Regions from separate parts of the Arthrobacter sp. D1-17 genome, predicted to be linked through region 3. Evidence: riboswitches for the same ligand, from Rfam matches in the RefSeq annotation. Region 3 holds a riboswitch; each other region holds the start of a gene.
The links. A riboswitch is a leader RNA that binds a small molecule or an ion and turns the genes downstream of it on or off. The one in region 3 is predicted to bind S-adenosylmethionine.
Positions count from the first base shown of each region.

Region 1: linked by a shared signal. The riboswitch ahead of M1E01_RS07030 (aminotransferase class V-fold PLP-dependent enzyme) and the one ahead of metX (homoserine O-acetyltransferase MetX) in region 3 are both predicted to bind S-adenosylmethionine.
Region 2: linked by a shared signal. The riboswitch ahead of M1E01_RS01375 (DUF1737 domain-containing protein) and the one ahead of metX (homoserine O-acetyltransferase MetX) in region 3 are both predicted to bind S-adenosylmethionine.

Region 1 covers NZ_CP096382.1:1,505,396-1,510,959, reverse strand. The annotation lists gene aroA (3-phosphoshikimate 1-carboxyvinyltransferase) at 1-880, shown strand, start outside; gene rsgA (ribosome small subunit-dependent GTPase A) at 864-1,979, shown strand; gene hisN (histidinol-phosphatase) at 2,045-2,857, shown strand; SAM riboswitch class IV at 3,028-3,141, shown strand; gene M1E01_RS07030 (aminotransferase class V-fold PLP-dependent enzyme) at 3,177-4,580, shown strand; gene M1E01_RS07025 (class I SAM-dependent methyltransferase) at 4,685-5,470, shown strand; gene M1E01_RS07020 (metal-dependent transcriptional regulator) at 5,467-5,564, shown strand, end outside.
Region 2 covers NZ_CP096382.1:300,042-305,605, reverse strand. The annotation lists gene M1E01_RS01380 (NtaA/DmoA family FMN-dependent monooxygenase) at 1-1,278, opposite strand, end outside; SAM riboswitch class IV at 1,466-1,579, shown strand; gene M1E01_RS01375 (DUF1737 domain-containing protein) at 1,593-1,901, shown strand; gene M1E01_RS01370 (rhodanese-like domain-containing protein) at 1,898-2,308, shown strand; gene M1E01_RS01365 (O-succinylhomoserine sulfhydrylase) at 2,309-3,517, shown strand; gene M1E01_RS01360 (DUF1905 domain-containing protein) at 3,527-3,832, opposite strand; gene M1E01_RS01355 (glutamate--cysteine ligase 2) at 4,107-5,342, opposite strand; gene M1E01_RS01350 (UDP-N-acetylglucosamine 1-carboxyvinyltransferase) at 5,533-5,564, opposite strand, start outside.
Region 3 covers NZ_CP096382.1:2,870,593-2,876,156, forward strand. The annotation lists gene M1E01_RS13395 (MFS transporter) at 141-1,523, opposite strand; gene metX (homoserine O-acetyltransferase MetX) at 1,752-2,897, opposite strand; SAM riboswitch class IV at 2,910-3,024, opposite strand; gene M1E01_RS13405 (VOC family protein) at 3,213-3,851, shown strand; gene M1E01_RS13410 (CPBP family intramembrane glutamic endopeptidase) at 3,968-4,750, opposite strand; gene M1E01_RS13415 (DeoR/GlpR family DNA-binding transcription regulator) at 4,821-5,564, opposite strand, start outside.

The DNA of each region.
Region 1 (5,564 bases), 1.4 Mb from region 3:
CTTCCGAGTGGAGGGCTCGGGCGAAGTCCAGGGCGGGCACCTGGTCATCGACGCAAGCGCATCATCGCAGTTTGTCTCTGCACTGCTGCTGGTGGGCGCACGCTTCACCGAAGGGCTGCATCTCGAACACGCAGGTCCCTCCGTGCCCAGCCTGGATCACATCAACATGACTGTGGCGGTCCTGCGCGGCGTCGGTGTGGACGTGGACGATTCCACCCCAAACCACTGGATTGTGAGCCCGGGACCCATCCGGGCCTTCGATGAACGGATTGAGCAGGACCTCTCCAACGCCGGCCCCTTCCTGGCGGCTGCCCTGGCCTCCGGCGGGACGGTGCGCATTCCGGACTGGCCGGAACACACTACGCAGGTGGGCGACCTCTGGCGGACTATCCTGGCGGACATGGGCGCCACCGTAACGCTCGACGGCGGCACCCTCACCGTCACAGGCGGCCCGGGGATCCAGGGGGCGGAGTTCGCTGAAACCAGCGAACTGGCACCAACAGTGGCAGCGCTCTGCGCTCTTGCCAACGGACCGTCCCGGCTCAGCGGCATCGCGCATCTTCGCGGCCACGAAACTGACCGGCTCGCAGCCCTGGTCACTGAAATCAACCGCCTCGGCGGGGATGCAGAAGAGACCGACGACGGCCTGATCATCCGCCCGGCCAAGCTCCACGGCGGCGTGGTTCACAGCTACGCGGACCACCGGATGGCCACTGCCGGGGCGATCCTGGGCCTGGCAGTCAGGGGCGTTCAGGTACAGGACATCGGCACCACCGCCAAGACCATGCCAGACTTCCCGCAGCTGTGGGCGGACATGCTGGCGCAGGGCAGTACCACAGACGCCGGCGCTACGGGGACCAGCGGTGGCACGGAAGACTGACTCCTGGGACGAATCCGACGTACGTATCCGGCCGAACAAGAAGGGGTCGCGTCCGCGCACCAAGGACCGGCCCAGCCACGACGATGCCGTGACCGGACGCATCATCACCGTTGACCGCGGCCGGTATACGGCCGTCGTCGGCGAGGACTCCGGAAACGAACGGACCGTCATCGCCGCCCGCGCCAGAGAGCTCCGCCGCTCCCCCGTTGTTGCCGGCGACTTCGTGTCCCTTGTGGGCGATGTGTCGGGAGCCCCGGACACCCTCGCCCGGCTCGTGAAGATCCAGGACCGGAAGACGCTGCTGCGCCGGAGCGCCGATGACACGGACCCGGTCGAGCGGGCAGTCGTGGCCAACGCGGACCAGCTCGTGGTGGTTGTTGCCGCGGCGAACCCCGAGCCACGCACCGGATTCATTGACCGTGCACTGGTGGCCGCTTACGACGCCGGCATCGAACCCCTCCTGCTCATCACCAAGGCGGACGTCAAAGACCCCTCGGATCTCCTGGACAACTACCGGCACCTGGATTTCCCGGTCATCATCAGCCGGACGGCCGACTCGGCGGCTTCGGGCATCGACGCCCGCTCGGACGACGGGCTGTCGGCCCGCCTCGACCTGGACGCCGTCTCGCAGATTCGGGCGCATCTGGACGGCAAGGTCACCGTCATGCTGGGACACTCGGGCGTCGGCAAGTCGACCATGGTGAACGCGCTGACCGGTGCCGAACGGGCAACCGGCGGCGTTAACGCCGTCACGGGGCGGGGCCGGCACACGTCGTCGTCCGCCCTTGCGCTGAAACTGGCGGACGCACCGCCCGGCAGCTGGATCATCGACACCCCCGGCATCCGGTCCTTCGGGCTGGCCCACGTGGATCCTGACCGAATCCTGCATTCTTTCCCCGACCTTGAGCCCGGCACTGAAAACTGCGAACGGGGCTGCAAGCACGATGCTGGTGCCGTCAACTGCGGCGTGGACGCCTGGGTCGAGGCCGGGCGGGCCGGACCGTCCGGCCCCGCCCGGCTGGCCTCCCTACGCCGGCTCCTGGGCACTGATCCGCGTGCGGAAGCACAGGAAACAAAGGAACTCGGCACCGTCGGCTGACCCTCTCCGGGTTCCGGCATGCTGACATCCCCGCCCCCGTGGTCCTTTGACGGTAGTTTGGAACCATGAGCCAACCCGCTTCGAACTACAACGATGATCTGCGCCTTGCCCATGTCCTGGCGGATTCCGTGGATGACCAAACCATGAGCCGGTTTAAGGCCCTTGACCTTCAGATCGAAACCAAGCCCGATCTGACCCCGGTCACGGACGCAGACAAAGCCGCAGAGGAGTCAATCCGCGGCCAGCTGTCCAGGTCCCGGCCGCGTGACGCCGTACTCGGCGAGGAGTTCGGCAGTTCCGGGCACGGCTCCCGGCGCTGGATTATCGACCCCATCGACGGGACCAAGAACTTCGTGCGGGGAGTGCCGGTGTGGGCCACCCTGATCGCCCTCGTTGATGAAGGTGAACCGGTAGTGGGCCTGGTCAGCGCGCCGGCACTCGGCAAACGCTGGTGGGCCGCCAAGGGCGCTGGAGCCTACATGGGCCGTTCCCTGGCAGCCGCCACCCGGCTCAGGGTTTCAAACGTCTCGAAGCTCTCGGACGCGTCGCTGTCCTACTCCAGCCTCGGCGGCTGGAAGGAGCGCGGAAACCTGGACGATTTCATCGCGCTCACCGAGGAGGTCTGGCGCACCCGTGCCTTCGGTGATTTCTGGTCCTACTGCATGGTCGCCGAAGGCTGTGTGGACATCGCGTGCGAGCCTGAACTGAATCTGTACGACATGGCCGCACTGGTTCCCATCGTCACCGAAGCCGGCGGCAGGTTCACCTCGCTGGAGGGAACCGACGGGCCCTTCGGCGGCAATGCGCTCGCCACCAACTCGATTCTTCATTCCGAAGTCCTCAGGCGCCTTAACCCGCAACTGGACGATCTGCTTTAGTTCGGCGATACAGCCACTTTTTGGAATATCACGACGGCGGATGCCCGCTCGGGTGGGCAGCCGCCGTCGCAAGTTCGGCTGATTGCGAAAAATAAGAACGCCGTAACAAACCGCTTAACATTCGCGCTGGTCTTTTTCGCCGGCCTGCCGGATGTTCTACGCTCTTTACAGGTCACGAGTGCCAGCGCAAAACCCCGGTTTGCTGGCCGGCAACCCTCCATTCGCGGTGGGGTGCCCCGGGTGACGACCAGGCCGATCCGGAACGGACACGGCAAGCGCGGATCCCCGTCACCAGGGGTCCTTTTCTTAGCGAGGTCCCATGACAACTGCAACCTTCCCTTCCACCGCCGCCGGCCTGATCAACGGTCGTTGTGCCGCTGCCGGACGGCCGCTGGCAGCAGTCACCGGCGCCGAGATCCAAGCCCCGCTGATCCAGGGCGGCCACGTGCGCTACGCCAATCTGGACTACGGAGCCTCCGCCCCGGCGCTGTCCGTGGTTTCCGCATACCTCAACGAGATCCTGCCGTTCTACGCCAGCGTGCACCGCGGTGCCGGATACGCATCGCAGATCAGCACGTCCGTGTACGAGAACGCCCGGAACATCGTCCGTGAGTTCGTCGGCGGCCGCTCCGACGACTCTGTTATCTTTACGCGCAACACTACGGATTCGCTGAATCTGCTGGCGGGCTGCCTGCCCGTGGAAGACCACCACCACACCGGCGAAGTCCTTTATCTGGACATCGAACACCATGCCAACCTGCTGCCGTGGCAGGGTGTTCCGCACCGCAGCGTCGTGGCCTCCGACTCCCTTGAGGACACCGTTGAAAGCCTGCGGGCCGAACTGCGGCACGGCCACGTCAGCCTCCTCGCCGTCACAGGTGCCTCGAACGTCACCGGGGAAATCCTTCCGATCCGCCGCCTTGCGGCGCTTGCCCACGAATTCGGCGCACGGATCGTGGTGGACGCCGCACAGCTCGCCCCGCACCGGCGTATCGACATTGCCGCTGACGACGTCGATTACCTCGCATTCTCAGGCCATAAGCTCTACGCGCCGTTCGGCTCCGGCGTACTCGTCGGACGCCCTGACTGGCTCGACGCCGGAACGCCCCACCTTGCCGGCGGCGGCGCCGTCAGCGAAGCGCGGATCGACGGCGTCAGCTGGACCACCGGTCCGGCACGCCACGAAGGCGGCTCACCCAACGTCCTGGGTGCAGCCACCCTTGCCCGCGCCACCCAAGTCATCGCTGCCCTGGACCAGGAGAGCTGGCACGCCCATGAGGCCGCCATCCGTTCCTTCCTGATGGAAGGCCTGCAGAGGATCGAGGGCGTCACGGTCCACCAGATCTTCGCCGACACCGACCCGGACGACACCATCGGCGTGGTCAACTTCTCGGTGGAAGGGTATGATGCCGGACTTGTGGCAGCCTACCTGTCCGCCGAGCACGGCGTCGGGCTGCGCGACGGCCGCTTCTGCGCCCACCCGCTGCTGAAGCGCCTCGGCTTGCCCTCAGGCTCGCTGCGGGCAAGCTTCGGCGTCGGTTCCCGGCTCGAGGATGCAGAACGCCTTCTCGCCGGCATCGAACAGCTGCGCCGCAGCGGCCTCGGCTGGGACTACGTGGTGGATTCCGGCCGCTGGGTCCCGGCCAACGACTCCCGCACCTACCCGCACTGGGCACCCAACACCCCCGGCACCGCCGGTGCGGCCCCCTGCAACCAGGATTAGCCCTCCGCGCCGGACCGCATACTTCCGCGACTGCTGCGTAGTGTGAGCTGATTGCGGTAGATTCGAAAGGTAAATTTTTCGGCCCTGCCCTAAGGAGACTGCGCGTGGCACGGGGTGGCCCCAAACTCGACCACGGGCGCCGGCAGGAACTTGGACTGAGCTTCCAGGACGGCGGCGAGCATTACCACCGTGTCCGCCCCGGTTATCCTGGTCAATCGGCCGACTGGCTCATCCCCGCCGGCGCCCGCACCGCGGCAGACATCGGAGCGGGAACCGGTAAGTACACGGCCCTGCTCGTGGAGCGCGGCCTGCGCGTCACTGCAGTGGACCCATCGGCCGATATGCTTGAGCAGCTGCGCAGCTCCTACCCTACGGTGGACACTCTGGAGGGAAAAGCTGAGGAAACGGGACTGCCCGGCTCGGCCTTCGATGTCGTCACCGTGGCGCAGGCCTGGCACTGGTGCGACCCGTTGCGGGCCAGCACCGAGATTGCCCGGATCCTGCGGCCCGGCGGCGTTCTTGGCCTGATCTGGAACCAGCTGGACACATCAGTGCCCTGGGTTCACCGGCTCTCACGCATCATGCACGCCGGCGACGTCCACAAGCCGCACTTCCGTCCGCCGCTGGGACCCGAATTCACCGGTCTGGAAAGCCACCTGACCCGGTGGGAGGACCCGGTGACCACGGCTGACATTGTCGAGCTCACCAAGTCGCGGAGCTACTATCTCAGAGCCAGCGCGACCACGCGGGCCAAGGTCACTGCAAACCTCGACTGGTATCTCCACGAACATCTGGGCCACACTGGGGGCGAGCTGCTGCACCTGCCGTACCTCACCCAGACATGGCGGGCCCTGAGGCCATCCGCGCACCGGGTAGGCTTGGATCCGTGAAGACCAGCACGCCATCCTCCTCCATCGAGGACTACGTCAAGGTCATCTACTCTTTCACGGAGTGGCAGGACAAGCCCATCACCTCCACGCAGCT
Region 2 (5,564 bases), 1.6 Mb from region 3:
CCGGCGGAGGCCGCCGTCGCCGTAGCTTGTCCGCAGCAGGTTGCGCCGGCGCAGCTCCGGTGCCAGTTTGTCCAGCACTCCGTGCACGGTGGCAGGATCCACGAAGCCGGAAAACAGGAAGCCGTCGCCGCCCACCGCTGCGCCGGTTTCCGCCAGGTAGTCTGCGATTTCCCCGGCCGTGCCAATGATGCTGTCGCCGGCTCCGCCGCTGCGTGCCTGCAGGATCTCGCGGAGGGTGGAGCCGGGCGGGGCCGCTTTGGAGAAGTGCTCCAGGGTGCCCTGGTTGCTGTTGGTGGTCAGCTCTGGGAGCGGCTCGTCCAGGTCAAACTGCTTGAAGTCGATGACGGAGAGGTAGGAGATGGAGTTGAGCTGGCTGTCGATGTCCCGCTGCGTCAGTTCCTTCCGCGCGGTCCGCAGTTCCTCTGCTTCCGCCGTGGAACCGACGACCGTGGGTTTGAGCACGAACAGCACCTTGACGTCATCCGGGTTCCGGCCTGCCCTGGCTGCCTCAGCCCGGATGGAGTCGCGGTAGGACTTCATGCCGTCTGCCCCGCGGGCGAGCGCAATAGCGACGTCCGCGTTCCCTCCCGCGAACGCTTTGCCCCGCGGCGACGCCCCGGCCTGCACCAGCACGGGCTCCTCGGGCAGGGGCGCCGTGTTCAGCGGCCCGCGCACCTTAAAGAATTGGCCGCTGTGGTGAATGGGGCGCACCTTGGTGTAGTCGGCGAAGATTCCGGCCCGGGAATCCTCACTGATCGCGTCCGGTGCCCAGCTGCGCCACAGTTTCCGTACCACCTCCACAAACTCCTCCGCCTTCTCATAGCGGAGGTCGTGCTCGATCTGCTGGTCCAGCCCGTAGTTCTGGGCGGCGAGGTCGCTGCCGGAGGTCACCACATTCCAGCCGAGCCGGCAGTTGGAGAAATGCTGCAGCGTGGCCAGCAGCCGGGCCGCCGTGAACGGCGGGTAAAAAGACGCACTGACGGTGGGAACGATGCCCAGGTGCTCCGTGGCGGACAGCAGGTAGGGCACGAGGGCCAGCGGATCGTGCTTGGGCGCAAAGGAGGCCTGCGCCAAGGACACCTCGGCTGTTCCACCGTAGGTGTCCGGCACGGTCAGGGAATCCTCGATGATGAACAGGTCCAGCCCGGCCCGCTCGAATTCCCGGACGGCGTGCTGGTACAGCGCCGGTTTTTTCCAGTCGTAGCCGATCCCGTAGCCCGGCGTCCCCCAGCCCTGAACCCCGAACCCGTGGCCCACAAACCACCCAAAGTGCAGCATGGGTCCGACTGCAGCGATGTTCGACTCATTCACTGATGCCTGGTTTCGTCCGGCGTTGCGGCGGTTCATCTCCCGTCATTATGCACCCGGGCCGGTGCTTTGTAACCGCAGGGTGCTGTTCCGTGCGTTACGGAACATGACGACGGCGCCGGTGCGCGCCGCCGTCGTCGGTGTTAGTTTTTGGGGGAGTAATGAGTACCGGCACCAAGCCCTGACTGGCCGGTCGGCAACCCTCCCTCGCGGCGGGGTGCCTCAGGTGAATACTCGGCATATCGACCACTTCGAGCTGCAAGCGTGAGAGAAGGAGATCCGTCATGACGGAAGCCCCCGCCAGCATCACCCTGCCATCCCAGCAGGGTACATCTGAGGACAAGCTTGCCTACCGCCTGATTACAGGACCGGACAACCGTGCCTTCTGTGAACGCATTTCCCAGGCGCTGGCTGAAGGCTATGTGCTGCACGGCAGCCCTACGGCCGCCTTCAACGGCAGGGACGTGATCGTGGCGCAGGCCGTCATCCTCCCGCTCGCCGTCGCCACCGCCGACGCTGCGTTCGCCACGGCAGTAGACCAGCTGGACTCTGACGAGAACCTGGACGCGGAAGCATTCGAGGGGCACGCATGAGCTACGCCGGCGACCTCACCCCGCAGGAGGCATGGGCAAAGCTCGAGGAAGGCGCCGTCCTGGTGGACGTGCGCACCGAGGGCGAATGGGCCCACATCGGCATCCCGGAAACCAAGGCTACCGAGAATGACCCGCTGTTCATCCAGTGGACCTTCCCCGGCGGCATCCCCAACCCCCACTTCATCGAGCAGCTCCGGCAGCAGGCGCCGGAGGACCCGGGCACGGAGCTCGTGTTCCTGTGCCGTTCCGGCCAGCGCTCCGTCGCCGCAGCCATCGCCGCCACCCAAGCGGGCTTCATCTCCTACAACGTCCTTGAGGGGTTTGAGGGCGAACCGGACCGCTATGGCGAGCGCACCGTGAACGGCTGGAAGAACCGCGGCCTGCCGACCAATTTGGGAAAAATCTAAGTGTCCTTCAATCAGGATGCTGCCGGCTGGAGCCCCGAGACCCAGGCCGTACGCGGCGGGCTGGACCGCACCAACTTTCAGGAGACCACGGAGCCGATCTTCCTCAACTCCGGCTTCGTTTACGAATCGGCGGCGGCAGCTGAGCGGGCATTCACCGGCGAGGACGAACGCTTCGTCTATTCCCGCTACGGCAACCCGTCCGTCGCCACCTTCCAGGAGCGTCTGCGCCTCCTCGAAGGAACGGAGGCATGCTTCGCAACCGCCTCGGGCATGTCCGCGGTGTTCACCGCCCTGGGCGCGCTGCTCGGAGCGGGAGACCGTGTGGTGGCTGCCCGGTCGCTGTTCGGCTCCTGCTTTGTCATTTTGAACGAAATCCTGCCGCGCTGGGGCGTGGAAACCGTCTTCGTGGACGGGCCGGACCTCGAGCAGTGGCGGGACGCCCTGTCCACCCCGGCGACGGCCGTCTTTTTCGAGTCTCCCTCCAACCCCATGCAGGAGATCGTGGACATCGCCGCGGTCAGCGAACTGGCCCACGCCGCCGGCGCGAAAGTCGTCGTCGACAACGTCTTCGCCACGCCGCTGCTGCAGCGCTGCGGCGAACTCGGAGCGGATGTGGTGGTCTACTCAGGCACCAAGCACATCGACGGCCAGGGCCGCGTGCTGGGCGGCGCCATCCTGGGCACCAAGGAGTTCATCGACGGGCCAGTCAAGCAGCTCATGCGGCACACCGGCCCGGCCCTCTCGGCGTTCAACGCATGGGTGCTCACCAAGGGCCTTGAGACCATGGCGCTGCGGGTCAACCACTCGTCGGCCACGGCGCTGCGCCTGGCCGAATGGCTGGAGGGCCAGCCCGCCGTCAGCTGGGTCAAGTACCCGCTGCTCAAGTCCCACCCGCAGTACGGGCTCGCCGCGAAGCAGATGAAGGCCGGCGGCACCGTGCTCACCCTGGAACTCGCGACGACGGCCGGCCGGTCAGGCAAGGACGCCGCCTTTGCGCTGCTGGACTCCCTGAAGATCATCGACATCTCCAACAACCTCGGCGACGCCAAGACCCTCATCACCCACCCTGCCACCACAACCCACCGGGCCATGGGTCCTGAGGGCCGGGCAGCCATCGGGTTGAGCGACGGCGTGGTGCGGCTGTCAGTGGGGCTGGAGGATCCGGAGGACCTGATCGCGGACCTCGAGCAGGCGCTCAAACAGGTCTGAGGTCCATCCTCAGGGCTCGGCCTGGACAGTGAGCCTTACCTCTACCTCGTCGCCGGCGGCAAGCTGTGCAGCCGCCCGGACGGATTTTTTTACGGGCAGCAGATAGGAACCGCTGTGAGCGTCGGGGAACAGGGAGGTCTGCCAGGACTGGCCCCCGGCCTCGGCGCTAACCTTCACCGACCCGAACCCCTTCCGGAACGCCGCGGACTCCTCCCGGATTTCCTCGGCGACCTCCACGGGCAGCGTCAGGAAGTGCCACCCTGCCTCGCCCGGGTAAAGCCACACCTCTGCGCGGAATGAGTACCAAGTCGCCACGGTCCGAGTATGGCACTCTCACAGAGATTTGTTGGATTTCGTGAGAAGCCCAAACTAAAGAACCGGCGGAGCGACCAGCAGCTGTGCCGAAGGCCTCCGGCGGCCCACCGACGTGCCCGTCGATGCGAGTGCTGGTGGGTTTCCCGCTTCCTGGCGCGAACGGGCAGTTGAGGCCCCAGACCCGTCGCGCACTGGGTGCTTAAGTGCCCGCTCGCGCTTCCGGGCGGTGCTTAAGTGCCCGCTCGCGCTTTAGGCCCGGGAACTGGGACAGGGATCAGGACTGGCGCACGTGCACCAGCTCGGGCACCGGAGCGGGATCCGCCTCCGGGTCGCTGCCCGTTCCCCGCATGGTGGCCCGCACAGCGTGCGCGACGACGGCACCCAGCCCGCCGTCGTCGGGCGATGCTTTCTCAGTCACAACCTGCCGGACGCGCCGCTGCTCCTCAGCCCCGGTGCCGCGCTCAAAGACTGCGGCGATCCCGTTGCGCACAAGTTCAACTTCACCCTGCTCGGCCAGCACGGGTTCGACGTAGTCCACCAGGGAATTCACCACGTCGGCGGCAGGCGCCGGGCGGAAACTGCCGAAGTCCAGCAGCTCGCCGCACAGACCGAATTTACTCGCCTGCCAGGATGCCATCCGCAGGAGAACGGTAGGAACGGGGCAAGGCTCGACCCCTGCACGCCATTCCCGTACCGCAGTTTCCACGAGGGCGCGTACCAGAACGGCTATGAGGGCCGCATCCTCAGCGCGGAGGCAGACATCGGCCACCCGGACCTCGACTGTGGGATGGTTGCGGGAGAGCCGGGCGTCGAAATAGATCATCCCTTCGTCCAGCATGACGCCGCTCTCCAGCAGGCGCTTCACCACCCTGCGATAGGCGGAAATACTGCCGAAGATGGCGGACGGGCCCGACGTCGGCCACCGGTTCCACGCCTGTGTCCGGTAACTCTCGAACCCCGTTTCCATGGAGTTCCAGAACGGGGAGTTGACGCTGAGGGCCATGAGCACGGCCAGCTTGTCCCGGATCCGGTCCAGGACCGCCACACCTTCCTCCGGCGACTCAATGTAGGTGTGGACGTGGAATCCACAGGTCAGCTGTTCCTGCGCTGTAAGCCCGAACCGCTCCAGCATGCGGGCATAGCGGGCATCCGGCGTGGTATGGCTCGCCAGCGCCAGCGGCGAGGTGGCCAGCGCAGCGACACGGGCTCCCTGTTTGAGCGCCGCCTGGTCCGCCATGGCCCGGCCGGCACGGATCTGGCGGAGCAGCTCCTCCCGGTCCAGACACGGACGGGTCTGCGTCTCGATCTGCTCGAGTTTGAGTTCAGCGCTCAAGCCCATTTCGTCCTCGTCGAAGGGGGCCCCACCGTCTGGCTCCAGCAGCCGGGGCTTGTCCGGCGCATCATCGGCTGCAAGTTTTCGGCCGGCGAGCAGCGCATCGGCGAGCGCAAGTGGCTCGCCGGTCCGGGGATCTACGATCAGCAGTTCTTCCTCGACCCCAAAAGTCCGCATGCGTACATTGTCCGTCAGACTAGCCAAAACGTCCCCGACATGACGAAGCGCGAACGTACAGTTAAGGCCCTCGAATTCATTGTTTCGAGGGCCTTAACTGCCCGTTCGCGCTCGACGGCGGGGCTTAAGTGCCCGTTCGCGCTCGACGGCGGGGCTTGAGTGTCCGTTCGTGCCCGGGTTGGGCGATGGGTCAGTCCTGGAAGTACTCGATCTTTGCGCCGA
Region 3 (5,564 bases):
ATTCCTGACTTCGCCTGAGGTGCGACGCCAACTGCCCGGGCCGCGTGGTCGCGGGTCCGGGCAGCTGGTCTGCGGTTTTGTCGCATAAGGTGCTGGCGCTTGGGTCGTTGCGCCACTTCTGTGATGCCGGCTCCTGGCCGCTATTTCTTGGCGGCCGCCAGAAGGTCCGCGGTGCCCTTGGCGTCTGCGGCATCCACGTCGTGGAGCGAGATGCCGCGGGTTTCCTTGAGGAAGAATACCGAGACAGCGGTCACGATGCAGGCTCCGAGCAGGTACAGCGCCACCGGAGTGGAGGACTTGAAGTTGCTAAGCAGTGCGGTGGCGATGATCGGTGCCAGCGAACCGGCGACGATCGAGGTCACCTGGTAGCCCAGGGAAACTCCCGAGTAGCGCATCCGGGTCGGGAACATCTCGGCCATGATGGAGGGCTGCCCTGCATACATAAGCGCGTGGAACAGCAGGCCAATTGTGATAGCGGCCAGGATGACGATGTCGTTTCCGGTGTCCATCATGGGGAAGGCGAAGAAGCCCCAGGTCCCGCCGAGGACGGCGCCTGCCATGTAGACGGGTCGGCGGCCGAAGGCGTCGGACATCTTGCCGACGAGCGGGACGGCGCAGAAGTGGATGAAGTGCGCCACCAGGAGCAGCAGGAGGATCCGGGACGTGTCCGTCTGGACGACGACCTTCAGGTAGGTGATGGAGAATGTCACGACGAGGTAGTACAGGATGTTCTCGGCAAAGCGCAGGCCCATGGCAGTGAAGACACCGCGCGGGTAGCGGCGGAAGACTTCCGCCACGCCGTAGCCCTTCTTCTCGACTGTGACTTCCTTGCGGGCCTCGATGAAGATCGGGGCGTCCTGGACCTTGGTGCGGATGTAGTAACCGACGATCACGATCACTGCGGACAGCCAGAAGGCGATACGCCAGCCCCAGCCGAGGAAAGCTTCCTGGGACAGCGTGGACGACAGGGTGAACAGCACGCCGGTCGCCAGGAGGTTACCCATGGGAACGGCGGACTGCGGCCAGCTGGACCAGAAACCGCGGGACTTGTTGGGGCTGTGCTCGGCAACGAGCAGCACGGCGCCGCCCCATTCCCCGCCGACGGCGAAGCCCTGAACGAAGCGCAGGAAGACCAGCAGCGCCGGAGCCCAGTAGCCGATTTGCGCAAACGTGGGCAGGCAGCCCATGAGGAAGGTGGCGACGCCCACCAGGATGATGCTCAGCTGCAGCAGCTGCTTGCGGCCGAACTTGTCCCCGAAGTGGCCGAAGACGATGCCGCCGATGGGACGGGCCACGAACCCCACCGCGTAGGTCACGAATGCGGCGATGATGCCGTCCAGTTCCGTGCCCGAATTGGGGAAGAACATCTTGCCGAACACCAGGGTTGCTGCAGAGGCATAGAGGAAGAACTCATACCACTCAACCACCGTGCCGGCCATGGAGGCCGTGACGACTTTCCTCAGGCCCGAGGCCTTAATATCGGTTTCCTCTACGCGCCTTGCGGCGGAGTTTTCCGTACTCATGTATCACTCCTTAGGCGTCTTCGTCGACGCGACACCACTGGGACCAGTCTTTGGCGAACGCGTGTGAGGTACACCACGAAACACCGATTCACATGAGTATGGTCTGCAATTGCCGGCAGGCTCAACGACAATTAGTGCAGAACGCATCTGCAAAAATGCACACCAGCGCGTTCCCCTACCCGCCAGTAGGGGCGTGTTAGGCCCCGTTCAAAAGCGCACGGCCGGTGGTCAGTCCAACAGGTGTGCGCGCAGCTGCTCATTGAGCTGCCCGATCTCCGTCAGGAAGCCGTCATGGCCGATGGGGGCTTCAATGACGTGCACGTCCACATCCCCGGGCAGGGCCTCGGCGAGCGCACAGGACTGCGACGGGAAGTAGAGCCGGTCGGAATCGACGGCGGCGACAAAAAAATCGGCGGTCGTGCGGGCCAACGCTTCCTTCAGCGTCCCCCGTCCGCGGCAGATGTCATGGCTCATGAGAGCTTCGGTCAGGGCAATGTAGCTGTTGGCATCGAAGCGGCGGACCAGCTTGTGCCCCTGGTGGTCCAGGTAGCTTTCCACCTGGTACCGGCCCCGGGCTCCGAGGGCATCAGCCTGAAGCGGGGATTCGTTGCCCTGGGCGTTCCGGCCAAAGCGGAAGTCCAGCTCGTGCGCCGAACGGTACGTAATGTGGGCGATCCGGCGGGCGAGCGCCAGGCCGGCCTCAGGCAGCGGCCCCCCGTAATAGTCGCCGCCGTTGAAGTTGGGATCCTGGCGGATGGCGAGGGTCTGGGCCTGCGCAAAGGCAATCTGTTCGGCCGTGCTGCTCGCACCCACGGAAATTACGCCGCAACGCCGAACCCGGTCCGGGTAGCTGACCGCCCACTCCAGCGCCCGGGCGCCGCCCATGGAACCACCCAGGACCGCGAACCAGCTGCTGATGCCCAGCTGGTCTGCCAGGCGCGCTTCGGCAGCTGTGGAATCGCGGAGGGTCACCAGGGGGAACCGGGATCCCCACGGCTTGCCGTCTGGAGCTTCCGACGACGGCCCGGTGGATCCGTAGCAGCCGCCCAAGATGTTAATGGAGACCACGAAAAATTTGTTGGTGTCCGCCGGTGCGCCCGGGCCCGCCAGCTGCTCCCACCAGCCTTCTTCAGCACCTGCCTGGCCGCGAGTCACATGGGTGTCCCCGGTGAGGGCATGCTCCACCAGGATGGCGTTGGAGCCGTCTGCGTTAAGTGTCCCCCAGGTTTCGTAGGCAAGGGTGACCTCCGGGAGAAAGCCGCCGGCCTCCAGCTTGAGGCTGCCGATGTTTGCGTACCGGAGCGTGCCGTCGAGTGCAGACCCCTCCGAAATAGTGCTGCCAGACGCGTCGGTACGGGTTGCCGAGATCGTCATTGGGATACCTCTTCTACGCGCTTGCCTGCCGCCAGTTGACCGCGGGCCAGGTCTTCACCCGGGGCACCCCGCCGCGGAAGGAGGGTTGCCGGCCAGCAAGCCGGGGCTGTTGCTGGCACTCATGACCTTGAACCAGCTTACGAAACGGGCGGCCGCCTTCGCGAAGATTATGACGCCTATGTGACTCCCTGAACCGAAGCTCCAGGGGTAGGTGCGGCACGGAAGGACCACTGGAATCCACGCTTCGTAAGGGCTTCAACGGGTGTTAGGCAACCCTTAGCTGAGAGCCGCGTCACAAGATGCCAAGATGAGGGCATGCGCATGGATCACGTCTCTTACGCCTGTGAACACGATGGCCTGGCTGCCACCACTGAACGTATCGCGTCCGCCCTCGGCGTTGAAGCCGTAAAGGGTGGAGTACACCCCCGTTTCGGGACCCGAAACATGATTATCCCGCTCGCCGGGCACAAATACCTTGAGGTCGTGGAGGTCCTGGACCACCCGGCGTCGGACAAGGCGCCTTTCGGTCAGGCTGTGCGGGCCCGCTCGGCCGCCGGCGGCGGCTGGATGGGCTGGTGCGTCGAAGTGGACGACCTTGCCCCATTTGAGGAGCGTCTCGGACGCGCCGCCGTCAATGGCAACCGCAAGTTCCCCGACGGCCGCGAACTCATCTGGAAGCAAATCGGGATTTTGGGGCTCATTGCGGACCCGCAGGTCCCGTACATGCTGAAGTGGGAAGGCGACCCCTCGCTGCACCCGTCCAACGCCTATGACAGCAACGTCAAGATGTCCAGCCTTACCATCGCCGGCTCGGCCGAACGTGTCACGGAATGGCTCGGCGAGCCCGTGGAAAGGCCCCTCGAGGACGTGGCGGTGAACTGGGTGGCTCCGCACGGAACCCCTGGCATCCTGTCGGTCACGTTCGAAACCGCCGCCGGCGCTGTGACTATCTGATGCAGTAACTGTCTGATGCAGTAACCATCCCGGAAGCCTGGCAGCTTGCTGCCACCACACTTCGGCCGCCATCAGCGGGTGCCAACGTCGCCACCCGCCGATGGCGGCCGAATCATTTACTGGCCCAGTCCGACGGCTTTTCCAAACAGGCTGAAGCCAACAAAGGCCACGATGTCCAGCAGGGCGTGCGCCACAACGAGCGGCATCACCCTGCGCGTCCTGGTGTAGATCCAGGCGAAGAGCACGCCCATGACCGCGTTGCCGATGAACGGCCCGAAGCCCTGATACAAGTGGTAGCTGCCGCGGAGCATGGAACTGGCGAAGATGGCCAACGGAAGGGACCAGCCGAACTTTCCGAAGCGGTCCAGCAGATAGCCCACCACAATGACTTCCTCCACGATGGCATGCCGCATGGCCGAAAGGATCAGGACCGGGATGGTCCACCAGTAGGCGTCCAGGGCGCTGGGGATAATGGCTGTGGTGATGCCCAGCGCGCGCCCTGCCGCATACAGGCCCAGGGAAGGAATGCCAATCAGGGCCGCCAGGCCCAGCCCTTGCAGCAGATCCCGTCCGGGGCGGGCAAGATCGAAACCCAGCCTGTGGAATGCCGAGCCGCTCTCATAGCCCGTTCCGGTTTTCGTTTGCCTCTGCTCGGTCATGAAGTAGATGACAAGCAGGACCGGCACCAGCGCGAAGATGATGTCCAGGAGCTGGTACGTCAGGTCGAAATACTCGCGGGTGCTTTGGGAACGGTTCAGCGTGGAGGTGCCCTCGGCCAGGGGTGCCCGGGTCATCTTGTCCAGCAGCTGCACTACTGAGTACACCGCTGACTGCCCCAGTGACAGCCCCAGGACGATCCAGACTTCGATCCGCAGACGACGGCGGGAGGGAACCAGCATGTTCCTATCTTGCCTTCAGTTGCTCGTACTTTCCTGTTGAAGCACGCTCCGCCTGCGTCCGCCGGCCGAATTAAGCCAGCCGGGTCCGTGGCGTTTCCGGCGCTACGATAACTTCCGTGCCGATTGCTTCGAAGGCGGCCTTGTCCTCAGGCGAGATACCGGAATCGGTGATCAGCCGGGTGAATTCATAGCCGTCCATCGTGGCGAAGGCGCGGCGTCCCACTTTGGAGGAGTCGGCTAGGACGTAGGACATGCTGGCGCGGCTGGCGAGCAGTGCGTTGACCGAGGCTTCGCCCTCCCCAGTGTTGGTGGGCCCCACCACCGGATCGATGCCGTTCACACCGATGAAGGCGATATCCAGCACTACCCGCTGCATGATGATGTCCGTGTAGGGCCCCACCAGCTCATAGGAGCGCGGGTTCAGGACGCCGCCCGTCACCATGACCTTGATGTTCGGCCGCACCGCCAGTTGGCCGGCAATGTTGATGGCATTGGTGACCACCGTGAGCGTGGGCTGGTTGGAGGGCGCATTGATGTCCTCACGCGTCGCCAGGATCTGGGCGAGGGCCGTGCTGGTGGTGCCGCCGCAGAGTCCGATAACCATGCCCGGGGAGATCAGTGCCGACGCCGCCAGTGCAATCTGCTGTTTGGCAGCCGCGTGGTCGTCCCGGTTGTACCGCCCAGGAAGGTCGTAGGCCAGTGCTCCGGTGGTGGCCCCTCCCCGGGTGCGGGTTAGCAGCCGCCGCTTGGCCAGGCTGTCCAGGTCGCGCCGGGCGGTGGCGGGCGAAACCCCTAGCCGTGTGACGATTTCCTC